Regions from separate parts of the Bacillus sp. N1(2025) genome, predicted to be linked through region 4. Evidence: riboswitches for the same ligand, from Rfam matches in the RefSeq annotation. Region 4 holds a riboswitch; each other region holds the start of a gene.
The links. A riboswitch is a leader RNA that binds a small molecule or an ion and turns the genes downstream of it on or off. The one in region 4 is predicted to bind S-adenosylmethionine.

Region 1 (5,881 bases), on a different contig from region 4:
ACGGATTGTCGGGAAAGTCCAGCGCCTGTCTGATCAACTCTTCATCGGAATCCTGAAGCTCCTGCTCGGTAAATCCCATTGCTCCGGCAAGCAAACGGAACACTTCCGTATTCGATTTGCTGTCCCCGTAGGGTTCGATCACCGGTTTTTGCAGCTGAATAAAATGATGCCAGTAAGACGTGTAAAAATCTGTGTTTTCAAATGCGGATGCAGCAGGGAGCACGATATCCGCATATTTGGCGGTTTCCGTTAAAAATAGATCGTGAACGACTGTAAATAAATCCTCCCGCAGCAGGCCTTTTCTGACTTTATTCGCTTCCGGCGCAACCACTGCAGGATTCGTACCGTAAATAAACAGGGAGCGTACGGGCGGTTTTGTTTCTAAAAGAACGCTTCCGAGCCTGTTCATATTAAATGATCGCGGCTTCCTGCCGTAAAGCAGATCAGGCCGCTGGAGCGCTTGTCTGTTATAGTTTAATACCGCGCTGTTGTGCTTGATTGCGCCTCCTCCGGTGTTGAGCCACTGTCCTGTAACAGCCGGAAGGCAGGCGACGGTGCGGACGATCATTCCGCCGTTGTCATGGTGCTGAATGCCGTTTCCGATCCTGATAAGGGAAGGGGAGGTTTCCCCGTACATTCTCGCAAGACGTCTGATATCGTCGGCTTTAACGCCTGTAATAGCAGAAACCGTTTCCGGATCATAGTGTTTAACATGCGCTTTTAATTCGTCACTGCCTTCGGTGTATTCTGTGAGAAATGCTTCATCGTGAAGGTTTTCGTCGAATAAGACATGCATGATACCGAGGGCGAGTGCGGCATCTGTGCCGGGGCGAATGGAAATAAACCAATCGGCAAGCCGGCCGGTTTGGTTCTTATGTACATCGATAACGACAATTTTAGCTCCTTTTTTCCGGGCTTTTTGAGCAATCATGACTTGATGCATATTCGTGCTGACGGCATTGATCCCCCAAAAAATAAAGAGCTTTGCATGTATGGTCTCCTCCGGATCAGTACCCGCTCCTTCACCCATTGTATAGTTATAGCCTTCAGAACCGGCTTTGCTGCAGATCGTCCGTTCGAGATGACTCGCTCCGAGACGATGGAAAAAACGGCGGTCCATTCCCTCTGCCGCCAGTTTTCCCATATTGCCGTAAAAGCTGTACGGAAGAATGCTTTCCTCTCCTTCTTCGGCAATAAGCTCTTTCCAGCGCGCACTGATCGTATTGATCGCTTCCTCCCAGGAAATAGGCGCAAACGCGGCTTCACCTTTTTTACCGATCCGTTTTAACGGAACGGTTACGCGCTTCTCATCATAAATACGCTCAGCCATGTGTCTGACTTTGTTGCAAATATTCCCTGATGTGACCGGGTGATCGGGGTCTCCCTGAATGTTAACGATTTTTCCGTCTTTTTTTGTCACAAGCAAGCCGCATTGATCGGGACAGTCTAGTGAGCATACCGACTTAAAGACCCCGTTCGGCTGTGTTGCAGCAGAATTCATAGCCCATTTCTCCTCTTTGTTTATATTGTAAGCATTATAACATTTCAAAATCGAACGTCAATTCAGAAAAAAAGTGTTGACATCACGGAAAGACTTTTCTATGATGAGTTTATTCTTTTAAACAGCCTGACAATTTCATCATTTTATTTTCTATCCAGAGAGGTGGAGGGACTGGCCCTACGAAACCTCGGCAACATTTATTGTGCCAATTCCAGCAAGCGTATGCTTGAAAGATAGGAAAGGATGATCTATACATATTTGTGCGCTTCAAGCGCATAAAGACGGTATATGAATCTCTTTCCTTCTTTGGGGAAAGAGATTTTTTTATGAAAAAATTTATGTGAAAAGGATGTTTTGCACCATGACGGTTTTAATTACCGCACCATATCACGACGAGGGGCTGAAGGAGCTGACTGAGCTGTTCGGCCGGACTGTGCACCGGCCGTGGAAGAAGCACGGCCGGGCCTATCGGGAAGATGAATTGATCCGAATGATTCAAGAGACAAACGCGTCGGGGCTTATTACTGAACTTGATGAGGTGTCTGAGCGTGTTATTGACATATTGCCCGATACCGCTTTTATCGGTGTCTGCCGAGGAATGCCGTCTAATGTGAATATTGCGGCGGCGACTAAAAGAAAAATCCCCGTTTTCTTTACACCGGCCCGCAATGCCCAGGCTGTTGCTGAAATGTTTATCGGAAATGTGATTTCATTTTTGCGTCATACGTATTCTTCCCATCAGTGGCTGAAGGACGGGAAGTGGAATGGTGATTATTTGCAGGCTTACGTCAAATTCAGAGGAAATGAGCTGACGGGGAAAACAGTCGGCCTTATCGGTTTCGGAGCTGTCGGACAGAGAATCGCCCGGCTATTGGCCGCTTTTGACTGCAAGGTGCTTTACTATGACCCATTTGTCCGTCATGAAAACCGGGAGTATGAAAAAACGACGATTGAACGGGTATTTTCTGAAAGTGATATTGTTTCCGTTCACTTGCCGCGCACAGAAGAAACCATCGGCCTTATCGGCGCCCGGCACTTTCAATTGATGAAACAGGGAGCTGTTTTTGTCAATACGTCAAGAGCGGCGGTTACAGACAGGGAAGAGCTGCTGCGGGTGCTGAAAGAACGGCGGATTAAGGGAGCGATCCTTGACGTGTTTTATCACGAGCCGCCTGAATCTTCTGATTATGAATTGATCTCTTTGCCGAATGTGTTAGCGACTCCCCATTTAGCGGGTGCAACATTTGAAGTGGAAGATCATCATGTGATGATTTTAAATGGAGCGCTTTTCAAATGGAAACATGACCAAACCTGCTCAATACGTGAACTTTATAACAAAAGAGAACTTGAAACGGAAGGAGGAGGCTGTAATGGCTGAACAAAAAGGCTACCTTGTATTTGACATCGGAACGGGGAATGCGCGAGTCGCGGTCGTGACAGCCGGCGGTGAAGTGACCGCGCTTGAAAGGGAAGACATTGAATATGTGACGGATCCGCTTTATCCGGACGGACGATATTTCTCACCGGAAGGGCTATGGACGCAAATCAGCGCTATGGCAAGGAAGGTTATTGCCAAAAGCCCTCATATTACATTAATCGGAATCACCTCAACAAGCCAGAGGCAGGGAATTGTTCTGATCAATAAAGATAAAAAGGCATTTCTCGGTCTGCCCAACATTGATAACAGAGGCCGTGAATGGAAAGACGGGATTGAGGCAAAAGAAGAAGTGCATCAGCAAACCGGACGTCTTCCGAGCGCTTTATTTTCCGCCATGAAACTTGTCGGATTAAAAGCTAGACAGCCGTCTTTATGGAAAGAAGTGAAGTACATCACAAGCATCAGTGACTGGGTGACATTTGAGCTGAGCGGTATTTTAAGCTATGAACCGTCACAGGCTGCTGAAACACTGCTGTTTGACGTAAGGAAAAAGGCGTGGTCAGAGACATTATGCAACATCTTCGGTGTGCCTTCTGCCATTCTTCCTTCACTCGTCCGATCTGGGACGGTTGTCGGAATGTTAACGTTTAAGAAAACGGCGGTTCTCGGTCTTTCTGAAAGAGTGCCTGTGATTGCAGGCGGGGGAGACACACAGCTTGCCATCAAAAGTGCAGATGCAAAGCCGGGAGATATCGTCATCGTATCCGGCACGACGACGCCGATTATAAAGATAACAGCTGAGACCGGAACTGAAAGTTTAAAGAATGCATGGCTGAATTGCCATACAGAAGAAGGTCAATGGCTCTTTGAAACGAATCCGGGTGTAACAGGACTCAATTATCAAAAATTAAAATCCATTTTTTATCCGAATGAATCCTACGGCGTCATGGAACGGGAAATCGCAAGTCTGCCGAAACATGATCATGCTTGTATTTCTGCGTTAGGCTCCTATTTATCGCCAGAGAAAAACGCACTGGCAAAAGGCGGATTTATTTTTGACGCCCCGCTGTCCCAAAACTTAAGCAGAGCCCATTTTGTCAAAGCCGCACTGCTGGAAATCGCTTTTTCAATCAAATGGAACTATGAGGCGTTAACAGAGGTGGCTTCCTTTTCACAAGATTATGTGAAGGTGTGCGGCGGCGGTTTCCAAAGTGATGCTTTGACGCAGTTTCTTGCTAACCTTCTCCAAAAGAAAATCTATAAGAGAGAGGGGTTCAGCCAGGCATCCGCAATGGGAGCGGCGATGATTTGCAACGAAGCTCTCGGTGTGAAAGCAGAGCTTTCGAGCCGCACGAAGGTAATTGAGCCGGAAGCGGATCAGACGGATCTCTTCCTATATGAAGAATGGAAATATACGCAAAAATTATTTACTCATTTTCAGCCGGCGGTGAAAGCCTGATTGGGGATGAGATGACAACATGAGAGATTGCTGAGGAGGAACAAAAATGCTTAATAAAATAGGAATTCCGAAACAGCTCGCCTGGGGATTTTTAGGGGTCGTGCTGTTTATGATGGGGGACGGCCTTGAACAAGGCTGACGGTACAGCAATCAGCATCCCTGTTTACGGTTTACGGTATTTCTCTCGCTGTGGCGTCTTGGTTTTCAGGGGTCTGCCTCGAAGCCTTCGGCGCAAAGCGGACGATGGTTATGGGGCTGTTGTTTTACGTTATCGGCATAGCCGCGTTTATCGCATACGGATTTGAAAATCTTAATTTGCCGGTGATGTATGTCACGTATTTTATTAAAGGGCTGGGTTATCCGCTGTTTGCCTATTCATTTTTGACATGGGTGATTTACCGGTCGCCGAAAAACAGGCTCAGTACGGCGGTCGGCTGGTTCTGGATTGCATATTGCTGCGGGATGTTTGTATTCGGTGCTTGGTATTCAAGCTGGGCCATCAAATCCTTCGGCTATTTGAATACACTGTGGAGTTCAATTTTCTGGGTCTGCCTCGGCGCGTTTTTTGCTTTGATTTTAAACAGGGACCGCTTTGAAAAGAAAAAGGCAGATAAGCGGGAAAAAGCGCAGGAATTAATGAAGGGAATCACCATCCTTGCTGAAAATCCGCGCGTGCTCTCTGGGGGGATCATTCGGATCATTAACAGCATTGGTACATACGGATTTCCGGTATTTCTTCCGATGCATATGGCGCAGCACGGCATTTCTACAAATGTATGGCTTCAAATTTGGGGAACGATCTTTCTCGGAAATATCGTCTTTAACTTAATCTTCGGCGCAGTCGGTGATGCCTTCGGCTGGAAAAAGACTGTCATGTGGTTCGGGGGAGTGGGCTGCGGCATTTTTACTCTTTTATTATATTATGCTCCTGTTGTATCACATGGGAACTTGCTTTTCGTCAGCATTGTCGGTTTTATATGGGGAGGGCTCCTCGCCGGGTTCGTTCCGATCGGGGCTATCGTGCCGACGGCGGCCGGCAGCGATAAAGGTGCTGCCATGTCTGTGTTAAATCTGGCTGCGGGCCTGTCGGCATTTGTCGGCCCCGCGCTTGCCTGGGCGTTCATCGGACTTGTCGGCGCACAAGGAGTTGTATGGATTTTCGCAGCGCTCTATTTCGTAAGTGCAATCTTGACAAATCAAATCAAAATACCTGAAGAGAAAACGGCAAAACACAATAAAGCATTGCCTGAATACGCTTCTTAACAGCAGCGCCCCGAAAATTCGGGGCGTTTTTTTACAGCTGCTGAAGAAACCCGGCAAAGCGCTGAATTTGTTCACGTAACGATTGTTTGTTTTCGTGAAATTGTTTGAAACGATGTCCGTTTGCTCCGGACGGATGCGGGAAGCCTTCCAGAATGACCGCATGCCCCATTCTGCCGTTCTTCTTCAGCATGCGGCAGGCTGATTCTGCTGCTTTGCCGAGAGGGATAAGCAGAATGTTCTTTTCTATCATTTCTATTTCATCCGGAAAACATGTCAGCGC
Region 2 (5,881 bases), on a different contig from region 4:
CATCCGCTTTCTCGAGCAGCAAGTCTGAAAACGACTGTGACGTATAACCGTCAGGCACAGGGAGCCATGCAAAAAAGGAGCCCGCCGGAGCCGTCACATCCCAGCCGATATCGCGGCAGGCTTCAATCCATGCATTGCGTCTCGATTCATATCTGTCATTTTGCGCTGCGACGCATGCCTGATCCGCTAAAAGAGCGGCTGCCGCCGCCTGCTGCGCCGCGGGAAACAAACTGACAAACATATGATCCTGATAAAGGTTGATCGCTTCGATGACAGAAGCGTTTCCGACGGCAAATCCGACCCGCCAGCCCGCCATATTATAGGTTTTAGACAAGGTATAGATTTCGATTCCCGTCTCTTTTGCGCCTTCGGTCTGCAAAAAGCTCAGCGGTTTATGCCCGTCAAAACCGACGGCTCCGTACGCGAAATCATGAACGACACAAATGCCGTTTTGTTCCGCAAAACCGACCGTCTCCTCGAAAAACGCCTCTGTCGCCACAGCGCCGGTCGGATTATTCGGATAATTGAGATACAGCAGCTTCGCCTCGCTCCGCACCTTTTCAGGAATTACGCTGTAATCAGGGAGAAACCCTCTTACCTCCGTCAGCGGCATCATTTCCATTTTCGCTTTCGCAAGGGCGACGCCTGACCAGTAATCAGGATATCCGGGATCAGGCACCAGAATGGTATCTCCAGGGTTTAAAAGACATTGCGGAAGCTCAACAAGTCCCGCCTTGCCTCCGAACAGCACGGCGACTTCCGTTTCCGGATCAAGTGTGACCCCGTACTCCCTTTCATAAAATGCAGCGGCTGCTTTTTTGAAGCTGTAAGCGCCCCGGAATGATGAGTATTTATGATTTTCCGGCCTTTCGACGGCGCGCTTCATTTCTTCAACGATATGCTGAGGCGTCGGCTGATCAGGGTTTCCCTGCCCTAAATTGATGACGTCTCTGCCTTCTTTCAGCTTTTGATTCACTTTTTGCACCAATGATGCGAAAAATTGTTCCGGCAGCTGTTTGAGTACATCTGAGATTTCAAAGTTCATATTTTCACCTTCTAAAAATGTCTTGAAATGATAGTCCATCATCATATATGGTTAAATAAAAAAAGTAAAGAGAAACTTGAGGTGTTAAAAAATGAAATGGACCGTTTCCTGTTTGCAATTTGATATTTCATACGGAAATCCTTCAGAAAACTTTAAAAAAGCAGAATCTTTGATTGAGCAAGAAAGCCGCCATGCGGATGTAATCGTGCTTCCTGAGTTGTGGACGACCGGCTATGATCTCACACGGCTAGATCAGCTGGCGGATGAAAACGGCAAAGTTTCGGAACAATGGCTTAAAGAAACGGCAAAAACATACAACGTACACCTCGTTGCCGGATCTTTTGCGGTCAAAGAAGGCGAAAATGTCTATAACACCATGTACATCGCCGATAACAGCGGACAGATCGTGAAGCGGTATCAGAAAGCACATCTGTTTCAGCTGATGGATGAACACCTTTACTTGTCAGCAGGAAACAGTGACGGTTCCTTTGAGCTTGATGGTGTCAAGTGCGCCGGGCTGATCTGCTATGATATCCGTTTCCCCGAATGGATCAGAAAGCATACGTCCCAGGGCGCGAATGTCCTGTTTATCTCTGCTGAATGGCCTCTGCCCCGCCTTGATCATTGGCGAAGCCTGCTTATCGCCAGAGCAATTGAAAACCAATGTTTTGTCGCAGCCTCTAACTGCACGGGGTCCAATCCCGATAATGAATTTGCCGGCCACAGCCTGATTATTGACCCGTGGGGCCGGATTTTAGCCGAAGGAGACCGGACGGAAGGCGCAGTCCGGGCGGAAATCGATGTGTCAGAAAGCGCGGCCGTCCGCGGAACCATTCCGGTTTTCCAAGACTTGCGGCGTGATTTATATTAATTTTCAAAAAAATGTTGACAAGAATATCCGGCACCTGCTAATATTTTCATCAACTGATTAATCCGAATTGTGATACAAATCAATATATTTTTCTCTTATCGAGAGTTGGGCGAGGGATTGGCCTTTTGACCCCAACAGCAACCGACCGTAATTCCATTGTGAAATGGGGCGCGTACATTTTGCGCCGAGACGATTGTCTCATAAGGCACGGTGCTAATTCCATCAGATGTTATCTGAGAGATAAGAGGCGGACTGCACTGTTTCAGCCTCCTTCTCTTTCAGAGAAGGAGGCTTTTTTTCGGGCGTATTCTCCGTCACGATCTCTTACTGCCACTACATAATTGGAGGGTAAATCCATGTCAGCAACTAAAACAAGTCTTTATGAACAATTAACAGAAAGCTCCGCCGCCGCGTTAGCCGTCAAGCTCGGCTTATTCCAAAACAAAAGCACTCTGACATGCCGTGAAATCGGCGACGGCAATTTAAATTATGTCTTTCATGTTTACGATAAAGAAAACAAAAAAGGACTGATTATTAAACAGGCAATCCCTTACGCGAAAGTCGTCGGTGAAAGCTGGCCGCTTACGATTGATCGGGCGAGAATCGAAAGCAGCGCCCTCATCCGCCAGGGCGAACACGTGCCGCACCTCGTTCCGGCCGTTTACTATTCCGATACTGAAATGGCCGTCACGGTAATGGAAGACCTCTCCCATTTGCGGATTTCAAGAAAAGGGCTGCTGGAAGGGCAGCATTATCCGAACTTATCGGTTCATATCGGTGAATTTTTAGGGAAAACGCTGTTTTACTCATCTGATTATGCGCTTGATGTGAAAGTAAAGCAGCAGCTTGCAAAGCAGTTTACAAATCCTGAGCTTTGCAATATTACGGAAAGGCTTGTGTTTACAGAACCGTTTCTCGACCATGAGACAAACGATTTTGAAGAGGAGCTGCGCCCATACGCAGAAAAAGTTTGGAACAATTCCCGGCTGAAAGAAGGCGCTGACGAATTGAAAGCCATCTTTCTGAATTCCGCGGAAACATTGGTTCACGGCGATCTGCACACGGGAAGCATCTTTGCCGATGAACATGAAACAAAGGTGATTGATCCCGAGTTTGCTTTCTTCGGACCGATCGGGTTTGACATCGGCCAATTTATCGCCAATCTGCTGTTAAACGCCCTCAGCCGCGACGGTGACGACAGACAGCCGTTATATGATCATACTGCCGCCGTATGGGATACATTTGTGAAAACATTCAGTGAAGCATGGGAGAAAGACTGCTTGCCTTCCCGCAGACACCTGCTGGAAGACACACTGAAAAACGCGTTTGAGGAAGCGGTCGGTTTTGCGGGATGCGAACTGATCCGGCGCACGATCGGACTCGCCCATGTGGCTGACTTAGATGAAATCACTCCGTTTGACAAACGAATCGAACGGAAGAAGCTCGCGCTTGACATCGGCGCCTATTATATCGAAAACAGAAAAAAACTGAAGCATATCACCGAGGTTCTGGACCAATTTAAGCTCCGTGTAAAGGAATGATGCAGCATGACCAATGAATTTGCCATCCCCCGTTCTGTAGAATGGAAAGAAACCTACATCCGCATTTTAAATCAGCAAAAGCTTCCCGACGTCACTGAATATGTGGAACTTGAAACAAAGGAAGATGTATTCGACGCGATTGTCACGCTGAAAGTAAGGGGCGCCCCGGCCATCGGTATAACCGCGGCGTTCGGACTCGCGCTCTCCGCCAAGTCGTTTGAAGCCCGCGACCTTTCGGATTTCCGACGTCAGTTCGCGGATGTCAAAGCGTATTTAAACAGTTCGAGGCCCACTGCCGTCAACCTCGCGTGGGCGCTTGACAGACTGACGGATTCCATCAGGGATGCGATCTCAATCAATGAAGCGAAGACAACGCTCGTTCATGAAGCCATTCAAATTCAGATTGAGGATGAAGAAACATGCCGAATGATCGGCCAGAATGCGCTGCACCTTTTTAAAAAAGGCGACCAGATCATGACCATCTGCAATGCGGGCTCGATTGCCACAAGCCGATACGGTACGGCGCTTGCTCCCTTTTACTTAGCGAAACAAAAAGATCTCGGCCTTCATATCTACGCATGTGAAACAAGACCCGTTCTCCAAGGATCACGGCTGACGGCGTGGGAGCTGATGCAGGGCGGAATTGATGTCACGCTCATTACCGACAGCATGGCCGCCCATACAATGAAGGAAAAACATATTTCTGCAGTCATTGTCGGCGCTGACAGAATTGCAAAAAACGGTGATACGGCCAACAAAATCGGAACGTACGGCCTCGCTATTTTGGCAAACGCCTTTCAAATTCCGTTTTTTGTGGCCGCACCGCTTTCGACATTTGACTTGCAGATTGAAAACGGCTATCAGATTCCGATTGAAGAGAGAGATCCGGATGAAGTCAGACAGATCTCCGGCATACGCACCGCTCCCGAAGATGTGCCGGTCTTCAATCCGGCCTTTGACATCACACCGGGCAGCCTGATTTCCGGCATTATAACCGAGAAAGGAATTGTGACCGGCTCTTACACGGAAGAAATTGAACAATTATTCACTGACTGCCAGCTGAGCTGAAAAACCGCTGATGATATTGCCTCAGGCAATGTCAGCGGTTTTTTTGTCTGCACAATGTAATCACTTCATCTTTTTGGACGGCTGTAATGAGATGCATTTTAAAAAACAGCTCTGCATAACCGGCTATCTTTTGCGGACGGCTCATTTTCATCAGGCTTCGTCCTCCTTTTTCATCAGACCAACTTTTTTCACTTAATAAAATGATATGTCGGACGTGAAAAAACGGAACGTGCCATACGCTTTATTTTTCTTTATAGGATATTTGTTCGATGTTCAGCAGCACCGCTTTTACATCCGTCTTCGTGCCCGCGTATCCCGTTAAGGCGCTGTTTTTGCCGATTACCCGATGGCAAGGGATCAAAATCGGCAGCCGGTTTCGTTTATTGGCTTGTCCGATGGCGCGCACCGCTTTCGGTTTTCCGATCGCTTCAGCCATATCGCCGTAGCTTCGGGATTCCCCGTAAGGAATCATCGTCAGCGCGTTCCATACCCTTTCCTGAAAGGGTGTGCCTTTTTGTCTCAGAGGCAGAGAGAATTGCTTTCTTTCTCCTGAAAAATATGATGCCAGCTGCTGTTTCGCCTCCGACAGCAAAGCGGTTTCGCACGGCTTTACGCCGGGCGCGTCTTTCCGCCATTCCTCAAAATCTTCCCCGGTGAGAAACAGGCCGGTAATAAAGCTCTCTTCCTCTGTTATGATGACGGTTCCAAACGGCGCTCTCACACTTGTAAAACAGATCATTCCCCGCTCCTTCTTTCTTCGGTATTCTGCCGGATCGGAAGCGTCAAATGAAAAACGGTGCCCTTCCCTTCTTCACTTTCCACATGAATGCGTCCCTGATGTTCTTCGATGATTTTATAGCTGACCATGAGACCGAGGCCCGTTCCCCTGTCTTTTGTCGTGTAAAATGGTTCACCCAGACGTTTTAATTTGTCTTCGGAAATGCCTGTTCCTTCATCTTGAATAGAAATCAAAATGTGGTCTTGATCAGAAGACTGAATGGTCACGTAGATATTGCCGCCGCCCGGCATGACTTCAATGGCGTTTTTTAAAATATTGATAAACACCTGTTTTAATTGATTCGGTTCACAGTAAATCGGCGGGATGTTTCCGGTCAGGTTCAGATGGATCTGCACATTGACAAGATTGGCCTGGGCATTCAAAAGATCAGCCGTGTCTTTCATAATCTGCGTCACGTCTTTTTCTTCATATAATATCGCCTGGGGTTTCGCTAAAATTAAAAATTCAGTGATGATAGACTCGATGCGTTTTAATTCTGAGGTAATGACGTTAAAGTACAGAGAATATTCGCCTTCAATGCTTCCTTGAAGAAGCTGAATGAATCCTTTCAGCGCCGT
Region 3 (5,881 bases), 130 kb from region 4:
TGAGTTTTGCAGCTTATACAGCTGATTGCCGAGCTCTTCATCTTTTACGGCGGCAAGGCCTGACAGCACATCACTGTGTCCGCTCAGGAATTTTGTTGCGCTGTGAAGCACAATACCAACGCCGAGATCAAGCGGACGCTGCAGTGCAGGTGTCATGAATGTATTATCCAGAAAGGTCAGACAGCCGTTTTCTTTTGCAAGCTGGACAACCGCTTTAATATCAGTAATTCCAAGTGTCGGATTTGACGGTGTTTCCATATAAATGACCTTTGTGTTCGGCTGGATATTCCGCGCCACTTCGTTGATATCCGTCATATCGACAAAGGTATGTTCGATCCCGAAACGGGACAGAACCTCAGTCACCATGCGGAATGTTCCGCCGTACACATCCTCCGTGACGAGAACATGGTCGCCTTGGGATAAGAGCAGAAATGCCGTCGAAATCGCCGCCATACCGGAGCTGAAAGCAAAACCTCTCGTTCCGCCTTCAAGACCTGCGATCGTTTCTTCAAGCGCTGCTCTTGTCGGTGTGCCTGAGCGGCTGTAGTCATATGTCCCGAATTCTTCAAATGAAGACTGATGGAATGTGGAAGCATGCTGGATCGGCACGCTGACGGCTCCGGTGGCTCCGTCTGTTTTAAATGGATTGTGCACAAGCTGGGTTTCCAGCGTCCAATTGTGATTACTCATATGATACGGCCCCCTCTTTTACTTGCTGTAATGCCTGCTTGACATCCCGCTTCAAATCTTCTGCATGTTCAATGCCCACTGAAAAACGCAGCAGACGGTTGCAGACGCCGTTTGCGATACGGATAGCTTCCGGAATGTCCATGTGCGTCTGCGTCGCGGGATATGTAATAAAGCTTTCCACCCCGCCGAGACTTTCTGCGAAACAGATCGTTTTCAGCGCCTTTAAAAACGGATTGACCCATTCCTCTATTTGCAGCCGGAAAGACAGCATCCCGCCTTTTCCGGGATATAACACGTCGGCGATTTCTTCTTCCTGTTCTAAAAATTCTGCAAGTTCACGGGCGTTTTCTTCATGACGGCGCATTCTGAGTGCGAGTGTTTTCATCCCTCTCATTAAAAGCCACGAATCAAACGGCGAAAGAACGGCACCGATCGCATTTTGGTGATTAAACATGATCTCGCCGAGCTCTTCATCCTTAACGACAGCCAGACCGGCAAGGAGATCATTGTGCCCGGCTAAATATTTTGTGGCGCTGTGAATGACGATGTCCGCTCCCAGTTCAAGCGGGCGCTGGAGCACCGGGGTATAAAACGTATTATCCACAATTAAAAGCAGGCCGGCTTCTTTCGTAATCCGGGCAATTTTTTCAATGTCCGCCTCCTGCATTAACGGGTTTGTCGGCGTTTCAACAAATACCGCTTTCGTGTTTTCCGTTATTTTGGAGCGTAAACAGTCTTCATCGCTGAAATCATCGTAAATAAAGCTTAAGCCGTATTTTCTCCATTCGTTTTCAAACAAACGGTACGTGCCTCCGTATAAATCGGAGGATACAATCAATTCATCCCCGCTTTTAAACAAAGCCATAATGGTTTGAATGGCTGCCATTCCCGAGCTGAAGGCAAATCCTCTCGCACCGTTTTCCAACACGGCGATGGCGTCTTCGACGAGCTGGCGTGTCGGATTTTTCGTGCGCACGTAATCAAAACCTGTAGATTCTCCTATTCCTCTATGGCGGTAAGCGGTGGACAGATAAATCGGCGGACTGACCGTTCCCGTTGCTTCTTCGCTTCTATTTCCGATTTGGGCTAATTTTGTATCAACATGCTGCGTCATCAGTAAGCACCATCCTTTTTCAAAAATAAAAAAGCCCCCTCTTCATAAGAAGAAGGAGCTTTTCTCTTCCTCTTATCTTCCAAGCATGTGAATCGCTTGCTGGATTTAGCACCTTGGCACTTTGCCTTCCCGCGGCAAAGCAAACCGGTTGCTGAGGTTTCAAAGGGCCAGTCCCTCCACCTCTCGTGATAAGAATATTGTTTTGTATTTTCTGATTGTTCTATATTAACGCACAATAAAATGGATTTCAACAACTTTTTATTTATCTGAACTCTCGCAAGAAGCGCATCTGAAGAAAGAAATTTCTAATAATTCATGGTACAATAGGAAAAAACCATCAAGATAAGAAGCGGGCTGGAGGAATGCGAAGTGGCATCAAAAAACGGAATCATTCATGAGAAAAAACTTTTCTCCCATGAGCTTGAAGAGGAAATGACCGTTTTGGTCTACCTGCCCGCCACCTTCTCCCCCCTGTATAAATATCATACGGTCATCGCTCAGGACGGCCATGATTATTTCAGATTAGGGAGAATCGGGCGGCAGGCGGAAGAGCTTATGTCAAAAGGGGAAATTGACCGCTGCATCATTATCGGCGTCCCTTATAAAAATGTGCGGGAGCGAAGAAACACATACCATCCAGAAGGCTCTAAGTTCGCCTCATATAAGCGGTTTATCGCCAATGAGCTCGTTCCTTTTATCGACAAAGAATACCCGACTTATCAAGTCGGATACGGCCGCACCATGATCGGGGATTCCCTCGGCGGAACCGTTTCGCTCATGACGGCGATTGACTATCCGAACATGTTTGGAAACGTCATCATGCAGTCTCCGTATGTTGACGGGCACGTGCTGGATGCCGTCCGGCAGTCGGAGGATCTCAAACAGATTTCCGTTTATCATCAAATCGGAGAAAAAGAAACCGGCGTTCACACGACGGACGGCCAGGTTCTTGATTTCACCGCGCCGAACGAAGAGCTCAAACAGCTGCTGGAAAGCAAACAGTCCGAATACACGTATGAAACCTTCGACGGGGATCATAAATGGACCTACTGGCAGCCGCTCATCACGCCGGCGCTGAAAAAAATGCTGTAACCATTCATTTAAGGAGGGAACTTTCATGAAATACGGTATTGTTTTATTTCCATCAAAAAAATTACAGGATCTCGCAAATTCGTACCGGAAACGCTACGACCCGAGCTATGCGCTCATTCCGCCGCATCTGACGGTAAGAGATCCGTTTGAAGCGACAGAACAGGAAATCGAGCAGGTCGTATCACAGCTGAGACAGACGGCGAAAGAGTCGCATCCGCTCGTTCTGAAAATCACAAAATACAGCTCGTTTTCTCCTGTGAATAATGTGATATATATGAAAGCAGAGTCGACGGAGGAATTAAAATCCCTGAGTGAGAAATGCTACTCAGGAGCATTATCCGGCGAGCCGGAATACAGCTTCGTTCCGCATGTCACGGTCGGCCAGAAGCTGTCGTCAGATGAACATTCCGACGTACTCGGACAGCTGAAAATGCAGGACATTTCCCACGAAGAAGTCATCGACCGTTTTCACCTGCTCTATCAGCTGGATAACGGCTCATGGACTGTGTACGAAACATTTTTATTAGGCGGAGGAGAATAACTGCTTGGAATCCATCATCGCAAAAACTGAAAAACAGCTGAACGACGCTTTTTTCGTCAGAAAAGAGGTCTTTGTTAAAGAACAGCACGTTCCGGAAGAAGAAGAGATTGATCAATTCGAGGACACGTCAGAACATATAGTCATATATGACGGCGGCCAGCCGGTCGGAGCCGGCAGATGGCGCATGAAAGACGGGCATGGAAAATTAGAACGCATCTGCGTGATGAAAAGCCATCGTTCTTTAGGCGTCGGAGCCGTCATTATGCAGGCGCTTGAAAAAGCGGCGGCAGCCAAGGACGCCGACAGCTTTCTCTTACATGCGCAGACGCAGGCGGTTCCGTTTTACGAAAAACAAGGATACCGCGTCACATCCGGCGAAGAATTTCTCGATGCGGGCATCCCCCATCTGGAAATGATAAAGGAACACAAACGATAAAATCAAAAGCACCCCTGTTTATAGCAGGAGTGCTTTTTTTATGAAAATAATACTATTTCATGAATTTTATTGCATTTTATGGAAGGTTAATGTATGTTTAGTATACGAAGTATTACAATTCATACAAAAAATACAATTCATATTTCGGAGGGATAAACATGACGGCACCAAAAGGAAAACACATATTCGGGACTGTTAAAGTGGGTACAAAAGGACAGATTGTCATTCCTAAAGAAGCAAGAGATGTTTTCGATATAAATCCGGGGGACTCACTGCTTATGCTCGGGGATGACCAGCAAGGTATCGCACTTGTAAAACAAGAACTCTTTTTCGAATTTGCAAAAGATATTTTAAACGCTAAGCAAATCGATGAAGATAGCGAGGATGAGTAAATGCACGCGATTGAGCTGAAGCAATTAACGAAACATTATAAAGAAACCGCCGCCGTTGACCGTCTTGAGTTCTCAGTTGAGAAAGGGGAATTTTTCGCTTTACTCGGTGAGAACGGAGCCGGAAAAACGACATTAATCAGTATGCTTTGCGGACTTCTTTCTCCGGATGAGGGTGATGCATCAGTGCTTGGACACAGTATTTTGACTGATTTGGATAAAATAAAACCGAAATTGAATATGTCCCCGCAGGAAACAGCCATCGCTCCTCATCTAACCGTACGGGAAAACTTAGAGTTTATAGCCGGAGTCTACGGAATTCCGAAAAAAGAAGCAAAAAAAAGAACGGATGAGATGCTCGAATTGTTTCAATTAAAAGAGAAAGAAAGAGCAAAAACAAAAACATTATCAGGAGGAATGCAGCGCCGCCTCAGCATCGCAATGGGAATGATCACCAAGCCGGATATTTATTTCTTAGATGAACCGACATTAGGGCTGGACGTCCGTTCACGCCGCGAGTTGTGGAAAAATCTTGAGGCATTAAAGGGAGACATGACGATTATATTAACGACACACTATTTAGAAGAGGCTGAAGCCCTGGCAGATCGTATTTGCATTTTAGAAAATGGGACTTTAAAAGCACTGGGCACGGCGGAGGCTCTGAAAAAGCAAACTCATTCAGCCACATTTGAAGATGCCTTTTTAGCGATTTGTGACGGGGAGGCGGGTCTTTATGCTTGATTTCGCCATTCGCAACCGCAAAGAAATTTTTCGTGACCCCCTGTCTATTATCCTTGGAATCGCACTGCCTGTTATTCTATTGTTTCTGTTTACGGCGATTGAAAAAAATGCGCCGCTTGATACCTTTAAAATTCAGCACTTAGCACCTGGACTCATTGTTTTCGGTTTCGCTTTCCTTACAATGTTCTCTGCATTGCTGATCGCAAAAGACAAACAGACCGCCCTTTTGACCCGTTTGTTTGCTTCCCCTTTAAAAACAGCCGATTATGTCATCGGTTATGCAATGCCGATGCTGCCGTTAGCCATTTTACAAATCGTCATTTGTTTTATCGCAGCAGCGGCTGCCGGTTTATCCGCCGAGTGGATGAATCTTCTCGCAGGTATCGCTGTCTTGCTGCCGATTGCGATGATGTCCGTTTTCTTCGGTTTATGTTTAGGGGCTGTGTTTACGGACAAACAAATTTCAGGTATCGGAACGATTTATATTACACTCGTGCAATTTCTGGGCGGGGCTTGGATGGAGGTGAGCCTGCTCGGTGACACATTCAAACATATCGCTTATGCCTTACCGTTTATTCACTCGATCGAGCTGGCCCAGGAAGTCATATCCGGAGATTATTCTTCCTTTCATCAGCATATTTGGCCGATAGCGGGATATACCGTTTTGGCGCTTGCACTTGCTTTCCTCAGTTTTATGAAAATCAGGAAGAAATAAAAAAAGCCGGCACTCCGTAATGGGAGCGCCGGTCTTCTTTATTACGTTTCTTTCAGAAGGCTTATCGTATGCGGCAGCAGACGGTCATCCCCCGGACTGCCATGGCCCGGGACGACAATGCTGATGTCCTGATATCTTTTCATGACTTTGCGGACGGCGCGCG
Region 4 (5,881 bases):
AATAAGGCAAACATACCCTCTTTTCTTGCGCGGTCTGTTTCCGGCCGTTTTGAAAGAACAGCTGGTGCATGCATAAAGCTGAGGCATGCGAATATCAGGGTGCCCAAAAGCAGTGCCCATAAAATCGCTTGATCTCCGAATATACCTGTAAAGACGGACAGGATGACGCCGGCTGAAACAAAACCCGCGGACCCCCACTGGCGGCTTGTCCCATAAGCCTTTAATTCGTTATGCTGTACAAGGACGCCGCAAGCGCTGTCTAAAGCAGGCATTAAAGCAGGGTAAAACACATGCAGCACTAATGTGACAAGAAGCAGGCTTTGAAAAGAATCAGCGGGAATATAACATAAAAGTGCGAGAAGCGTCCCGATTCTGGCGCCGTTTAATAAGGCTTTGCTGCTGAATTTTCCTGATAAATAAGGGAAGAAAAATAATGTGGAAATCCCTCTTGCCGCCAAGCCCAGGCTCATAATGAAACTGGCTTCGGATACGGAAACCCCTTTTATATGCACCATCCATCCCGTCCAATAGGGCAGAAAAACACCCCATGTCATAAAAAAACTAAAAAAATGCAGACTCATCCAGCGATATGCTTTCATTCCCGTTCCTCCTTTAATTGGCATGTTATCATGTAAAGACATAAAGACAATATGAGATATCTCATATTTTTGGGGTGGACGATGGAAATTTATAAAGGCGAGAAAAAGCGGCATCAGTTAGAAAAACACTCAATCGCGCATTTATTCTCTTTCCCCGCTGAAAAGTTTATGGAAGTGCACGAATATGAGCGGGACGAATGGATGATTCAAGAGGGCAGGAGGCCTGACTTCCTGTTTTACGTGATTGAAGGAAAAGCGAAAATATATGTAACCCATCAAAACGGGAAAGTTTCTTTAATTAATTTTATCAACAAAAATGATTACATCGGAGAGATGGAACTATTACATGAAGTGTATTACACAAAAGGAATTCAAGCCTCAGCGAAGACTGTTTGTTTTGCTCTGCCTATTTACCGCTGCCGCGCGCAATTGCTGCAGGATGCGAAATTCCTGCGTGAGTTGGCTAAGTTTTTAAGTGCTAAGGCAACGCTTATGGCTTCGAAATATTCACAAAGTCTGGCGTTCCCGCTTGAAAACCGGCTTGCTGATTTTATTTTGCAGACGGCTTATGAAGGGGTTTATAAAGAGAAGCACGTAACGGTCTGTGATTATTTGGGTGTATCTTACCGTCATCTCTTGCATGTGCTGACGCAATTCTGCCAAAAAGGGTATTTGCAAAAAGAAGGGCGGGGCTATCAAATTAAGCAGCATGATTCATTATATGAACTTGCAGAAGCGCTGAAGAATAAGTAGCACGCCCAGAAAAAACAGCCACCCGCGATTTGCGGATGGCTGTTTTCATTATACAAGCTGAGCTTGTTTTTTTCGTGCCTGTTTCGCGGCGTCGACCATATTTTTTAATGCCGCAACGGTTTCTTCCTGCTGTCTTGTTTTCAGTCCGCAGTCCGGGTTTACCCAGAAGCGGTCAGTCGGACACACTTCAAGCGCGTCATCAATAATTTGATAGATTTCTTCAGTTGCCGGCACACGCGGGCTGTGAATGTCGTATACACCGAGTCCGAGGCCTTTCACGTAAGGATGTTCTTTCAAGTATTCTAAAAATCCTCCGTGGCTTCTGCTGTGTTCGATTGTAATGACATCCGCGTCAAGATCATTGATCGTATCTACGATATCTTCAAAGTTGCTGTAACACATATGCGTATGAATCTGCGTCTCATTTTGCACAGAAGACGTCGTTAACCGGAATGCTTCTGCGGCCCAAGTTAAATATTCATCCCAATCCTGCGTTTTTAACGGCAGTCCTTCGCGGAGCGCGGGTTCATCCACTTGGATAATTTGGATACCGGCATCTTCAAGCGCTTTTACTTCTTTTCTGAGGGCAAGCCCGATCTGGAAGGCGATTTCTTTTCTTGAAATATCCACACGCGGGAATGACCAGTTTAAGATGGTGACAGGTCCCGTCAGCATGCCTTTCATGTGTTTTTCCGTCAGCGATTGGGCGTAGACCGTATCTTTTACCGTCATCGGTTTGATAAATTCGACATCTCCGAAAATGACAGGCGGACGTACGCAGCGTGAACCGTAAGACTGCACCCATGCATATTTCGTAAAGGCGAATCCGGCCAGTTTTTCACCGAAGTATTCCACCATGTCCGTCCGCTCAAATTCTCCGTGAACGAGCACGTCTAAGCCGATTTCTTCCTGAATGTCAACCCAGCGCTTCGTTTCCGCATTAATAAAGGCTTGGTACTGTTCATCCGTCCAATCTTTTTTCCGCCATTTTTGCCGTGCGCTCCGCACCTCGGCAGATTGAGGGAAGCTTCCGATTGTCGTCGTCGGCAGAAGGGGAAGACCGAGTGATTCATTTTGCAGCGCCAATCGTTCTTCAAAGCTTGCCGGACGGGAGAAATCTTTTTCCGTCAGCTGATTCAGCTCTTCTTTTTGAGCTGAGTTCGCTCCTGTTGCGAATGCTTTTAAAGCCTTAAGTGCCGCTTTTGACTCTTCGATCTGCTCACTGACGGCCGCTTTGCCGGACAGAAGCCCTTCTTTTAAGACGCCGAGTTCCGCCAGTTTTTCTTTAGCGTATGACAGGCCGTTCAGCAAATCCTTTTCAAGGTGCTCGTCAGGGTGTTTTGCCACCGGCACGTGCAGAAGGCTGCTTGAAGGCTGAATCCATAATTCCTCAACGTCAGCGTGGCTGAGGATATCCAGAGCTGCATCAAGGCGTTCTTCAACATCGATTTTCCAAATGTTGCGCCCGTCGATCACACCGGCTGCCAGCACTTTATCTTTCGGGAAGCCGTGCTTTTTCAGCTGCTCAAGGTTTCTGCCTTTATCATGCACGAAGTCAAGCCCGATTCCCTGTACGGGATAAGAAACGAGTTCTTCATATGCATCAACCGAATCAAAGTATGTCTGCAGGAGAACATTCAGTCCTGAAAGCTCTTTTGTGATCGCTTCATAGAGGTCTTTGGCGGCACGGACGTCTTCAGAAGAAGCTGTCACAAGGGCAGGCTCATCAATCTGAACCCATTTGACGCCTTCTGCTTCAAGCTCTTTCAGCAGCTGAACATAAAGAGGAACAAGGCGTTTTTGAATCGCTTTCGCTTCTGATTCTTCGTATCCTTTCGCAAGCGTGACGAATGTGTACGGACCGACGATGACAGGTTTCGTTTCCGCTCCGAATTCTTCTTTGATCCGGCGGTAGTCATCAAGCTGTTTGTTTCTCGTCAGACGGAATTCAATGCTTTCGTCATATTCAGGAACGATGTAATGGTAGTTGGTATTAAACCATTTCGTCATTTCACTGGAAACGGCGTCTTTTACACCGCGGGCAATCGCAAAGTATGTATCAACGGGATCCGTGATGCTGCGGAATCTTTCCGGAATCCAGTTAAAGCTGACGGCTGTATCAAGCACATGGTCATAATGGGTGAAATCAGAGACCGGCACGATATCGATATGCTGGTCAAGCTGTGTTTTGACAGCTGATAAGAATAAACCGTCAAGTTCTTTAAGAAACGTTTCTTTGTCAGTGTTTCCTTTCCAATAAGCCTCAAGCGCTTTTTTCCATTCTCTGTTCAAGCCGATTCTCGGAAAACCGAGGTTCGAAGTTTTGATTGTTGTCATTAAGTTTCCTCCTTTAAGTGAGATGTAACAAAAAAGCCCCTTTCTCATGAGAGAAAGAGGCTTTAACTTCAAAATGTAAGCCTCTCTCATCTCTCAGATCACGTCTGATGGAATTAGCACCGTGCCTTATGAGACAGTCGTCTCGGCGCAAAAATCACGCGCCCCATTTCACAATGGAATTACGGTCGGTTGCTGTTGGGGTCAAAAGGCCAATCCCTCGCCCAACTCTCGATAAGAGAAAGTATTTCAATTTTTTTGAAAAGTTACATCATTTGTTGGTTATCTTATCAGCTTATTCAGATCACTGTCAATAGAAAATCTCACATTTTAAAAATTGGTGATGTGACAAGCTGACCATTCATTATATGAGAAAAATATCAGAAAGACAGCAGCTGTGCCTGTTCGGCTCTTTCCATCAGCACTTCAGGCGCGTCTAAATACAGAAACCCGTTCCCGGCCAATGTTTTGGCGATGTCCAAAGGAAGGGTCCGCCGCACGAGCTGGGCGTAGACTTCAGCCTCAGAAAGCGTCCGCTGAAACGCGTCCTGTTCAAGCCCTTTTATTAAGGCAAGCGCTCCGCTCACATGCGGGGCGGCCATTGAAGTGCCCGTCAGCTTCCCGTATTTATGGTTGGGAAGGGTGGAGAGAATATTTTCTCCCGGAGCCACTAGGTCAATCTCTTTATTGGCGTTTGAAAATTCAGACGATTTACGGGCGATTGAGACTGATCCGACTGCGATCACTTCGTTGTAAGCGGCCGGATACGACAGTTCCTCTGTACGCTCGTCTCCGTCGCCTTCGTTTCCTGCCGCGCAAACGACCAGAACACCGCTTTTTACCGCATTTGCGACGGCTTCTTTCAATTCAGGCACATCGCTTGGCCCGCCGAGTGACATGGAAATGATATCGGCCTTTTGTTCAACGGCGTAGTTGATGCCGTTAATGATCCATTCGTATTTGCCGCTGCCGTTTTGACCGCCGAGAACTTTAACAATTAAGAGGCTTGCTTCCGGCGCGACACCCGAAATTCCGCCGTTTGAATCATTGGCGGCAATCGTTCCGGAAACGTGTGTCCCGTGTCCGTTATAATCGGAAATCGCGTCTTCTTTGCCTCCGTCATCATCGGTGAAGTTTTTCCCGCCGACAATCCGGTCTTTCAAATCAGGATGATTGATGTCGCAGCCTGTGTCAAGCACCGCGATTTTAATATCCTTGCCTTTAAACCCTTTTGCCCACAACTCTGGCGCCTTAATCACTTTAATACCCTCTGGAAGCTCGTTCACATCCATGATCTGTTCATCCGTGACATAAGGAATCAAATGCATTTCACCATTCATAAAAAAGCCCTCCTTTTTTATGCTTGCGAGTGGATACAAGGGTGTTGCTACTATTTTATGGCAGAGCATGCCGGTCGGAAAGAGTCATTTGAAGCATTTTCATAAAAAAGGCGTAATCTATTGCACTAAAAAATTTCAAATAAATGGATAGTTTAACAGCTTTTATTTTCATTCATGACCCGCTGACGCTATAATTGGAAATGGGAAAGGAGAAGAGATATGAAGATAAATGAAGCATTATACGACTATTTTACAGAACAAGCGGATCAAATTGCGGAAGAGTGGATCGAAACGATGGAAGATTCGGACCCGAATTCGGTTTATTCTTTGGCAAATCCTGTCATCACAGAAGAACTGACGGAGCAGGATAAAGAATTTTACCGGCATATTAATAAAATGTATATCATGCCGGAAAAAGAATTTTTAGAAGAGTTCGAGCAGTGGGTGATTGAGCTCGCGAAAGACCAGAAGCATCTGGATACACCCGTCCAGTATGTGGTCCGTGAATTCATGAGAAACCGGAGGCTATACATCAGTTATTATGATGCGTTTGCCGATAAACATGAATCTTCGTTTGCAGAGGGAGAAAGGAAGAAATGGGAGAATTTAATTGTACGAGTATTTGATTTTACGATTTACACGTTTGTCGATCATGCCGAGCATAACTCGAAAATGCAGCTGAACGCGCAAAGAGAAATGATTTTGGAGTTAAGCTCTCCGGTTATCACGCTGAGCAAACGGACGGCGCTGCTGCCGCTTGTCGGCGATATTGACACGGAGCGCGCCAAATTCATTCTTGAAAATACGCTGAGCACATGTGCCAAACGGCTGATTGAACATCTGTTTATTGACCTA

Region 1: it holds a riboswitch for S-adenosylmethionine, as region 4 does, so the genes downstream of both, ACNFN4_RS18485 (2-hydroxyacid dehydrogenase) here and metE (5-methyltetrahydropteroyltriglutamate--homocysteine S-methyltransferase) in region 4, are expected to answer to the same signal.
Region 2: it holds a riboswitch for S-adenosylmethionine, as region 4 does, so the genes downstream of both, mtnK (S-methyl-5-thioribose kinase) here and metE (5-methyltetrahydropteroyltriglutamate--homocysteine S-methyltransferase) in region 4, are expected to answer to the same signal.
Region 3: it holds a riboswitch for S-adenosylmethionine, as region 4 does, so the genes downstream of both, ACNFN4_RS11090 (methionine biosynthesis PLP-dependent protein) here and metE (5-methyltetrahydropteroyltriglutamate--homocysteine S-methyltransferase) in region 4, are expected to answer to the same signal.

The regions. Positions count from the first base shown of each region.
Region 1 covers NZ_JBLTJB010000010.1:88,880-94,760, forward strand. The annotation lists gene ACNFN4_RS18480 (molybdopterin oxidoreductase family protein) at 1-1,501, opposite strand, end outside; SAM riboswitch class I at 1,649-1,741, shown strand; gene ACNFN4_RS18485 (2-hydroxyacid dehydrogenase) at 1,863-2,879, shown strand; gene ACNFN4_RS18490 (FGGY-family carbohydrate kinase) at 2,872-4,338, shown strand; partial or broken gene ACNFN4_RS18495 (RbtT/DalT/CsbX family MFS transporter) at 4,385-5,601, shown strand; gene ACNFN4_RS18500 (hypothetical protein) at 5,633-5,881, opposite strand, start outside.
Region 2 covers NZ_JBLTJB010000006.1:5,352-11,232, reverse strand. The annotation lists gene ACNFN4_RS14365 (pyridoxal phosphate-dependent aminotransferase) at 1-1,045, opposite strand, end outside; gene ACNFN4_RS14360 (carbon-nitrogen family hydrolase) at 1,137-1,916, shown strand; SAM riboswitch class I at 2,009-2,163, shown strand; gene mtnK (S-methyl-5-thioribose kinase) at 2,273-3,457, shown strand; gene mtnA (S-methyl-5-thioribose-1-phosphate isomerase) at 3,464-4,525, shown strand; gene ACNFN4_RS14345 (methylated-DNA--[protein]-cysteine S-methyltransferase) at 4,767-5,264, opposite strand; gene ACNFN4_RS14340 (PAS domain-containing sensor histidine kinase) at 5,261-5,881, opposite strand, start outside.
Region 3 covers NZ_JBLTJB010000004.1:147,058-152,938, forward strand. The annotation lists gene metC (cystathionine beta-lyase) at 1-690, opposite strand, end outside; gene ACNFN4_RS11090 (methionine biosynthesis PLP-dependent protein) at 683-1,804, opposite strand; SAM riboswitch class I at 1,874-1,999, opposite strand; gene ACNFN4_RS11095 (esterase family protein) at 2,174-2,896, shown strand; gene ACNFN4_RS11100 (YjcG family protein) at 2,922-3,437, shown strand; gene ACNFN4_RS11105 (GNAT family N-acetyltransferase) at 3,442-3,873, shown strand; gene ACNFN4_RS11110 (AbrB/MazE/SpoVT family DNA-binding domain-containing protein) at 4,032-4,265, shown strand; gene ACNFN4_RS11115 (ABC transporter ATP-binding protein) at 4,266-5,003, shown strand; gene ACNFN4_RS11120 (ABC transporter permease) at 4,996-5,718, shown strand; gene bla (subclass B1 metallo-beta-lactamase) at 5,760-5,881, opposite strand, start outside.
Region 4 covers NZ_JBLTJB010000004.1:18,565-24,445, reverse strand. The annotation lists gene ACNFN4_RS10340 (MFS transporter) at 1-599, opposite strand, end outside; gene yeiL (transcriptional regulator YeiL) at 681-1,352, shown strand; gene metE (5-methyltetrahydropteroyltriglutamate--homocysteine S-methyltransferase) at 1,401-3,689, opposite strand; SAM riboswitch class I at 3,773-3,927, opposite strand; gene ACNFN4_RS10325 (S8 family peptidase) at 4,067-5,026, opposite strand; gene ACNFN4_RS10320 (STAS domain-containing protein) at 5,246-5,881, shown strand, end outside.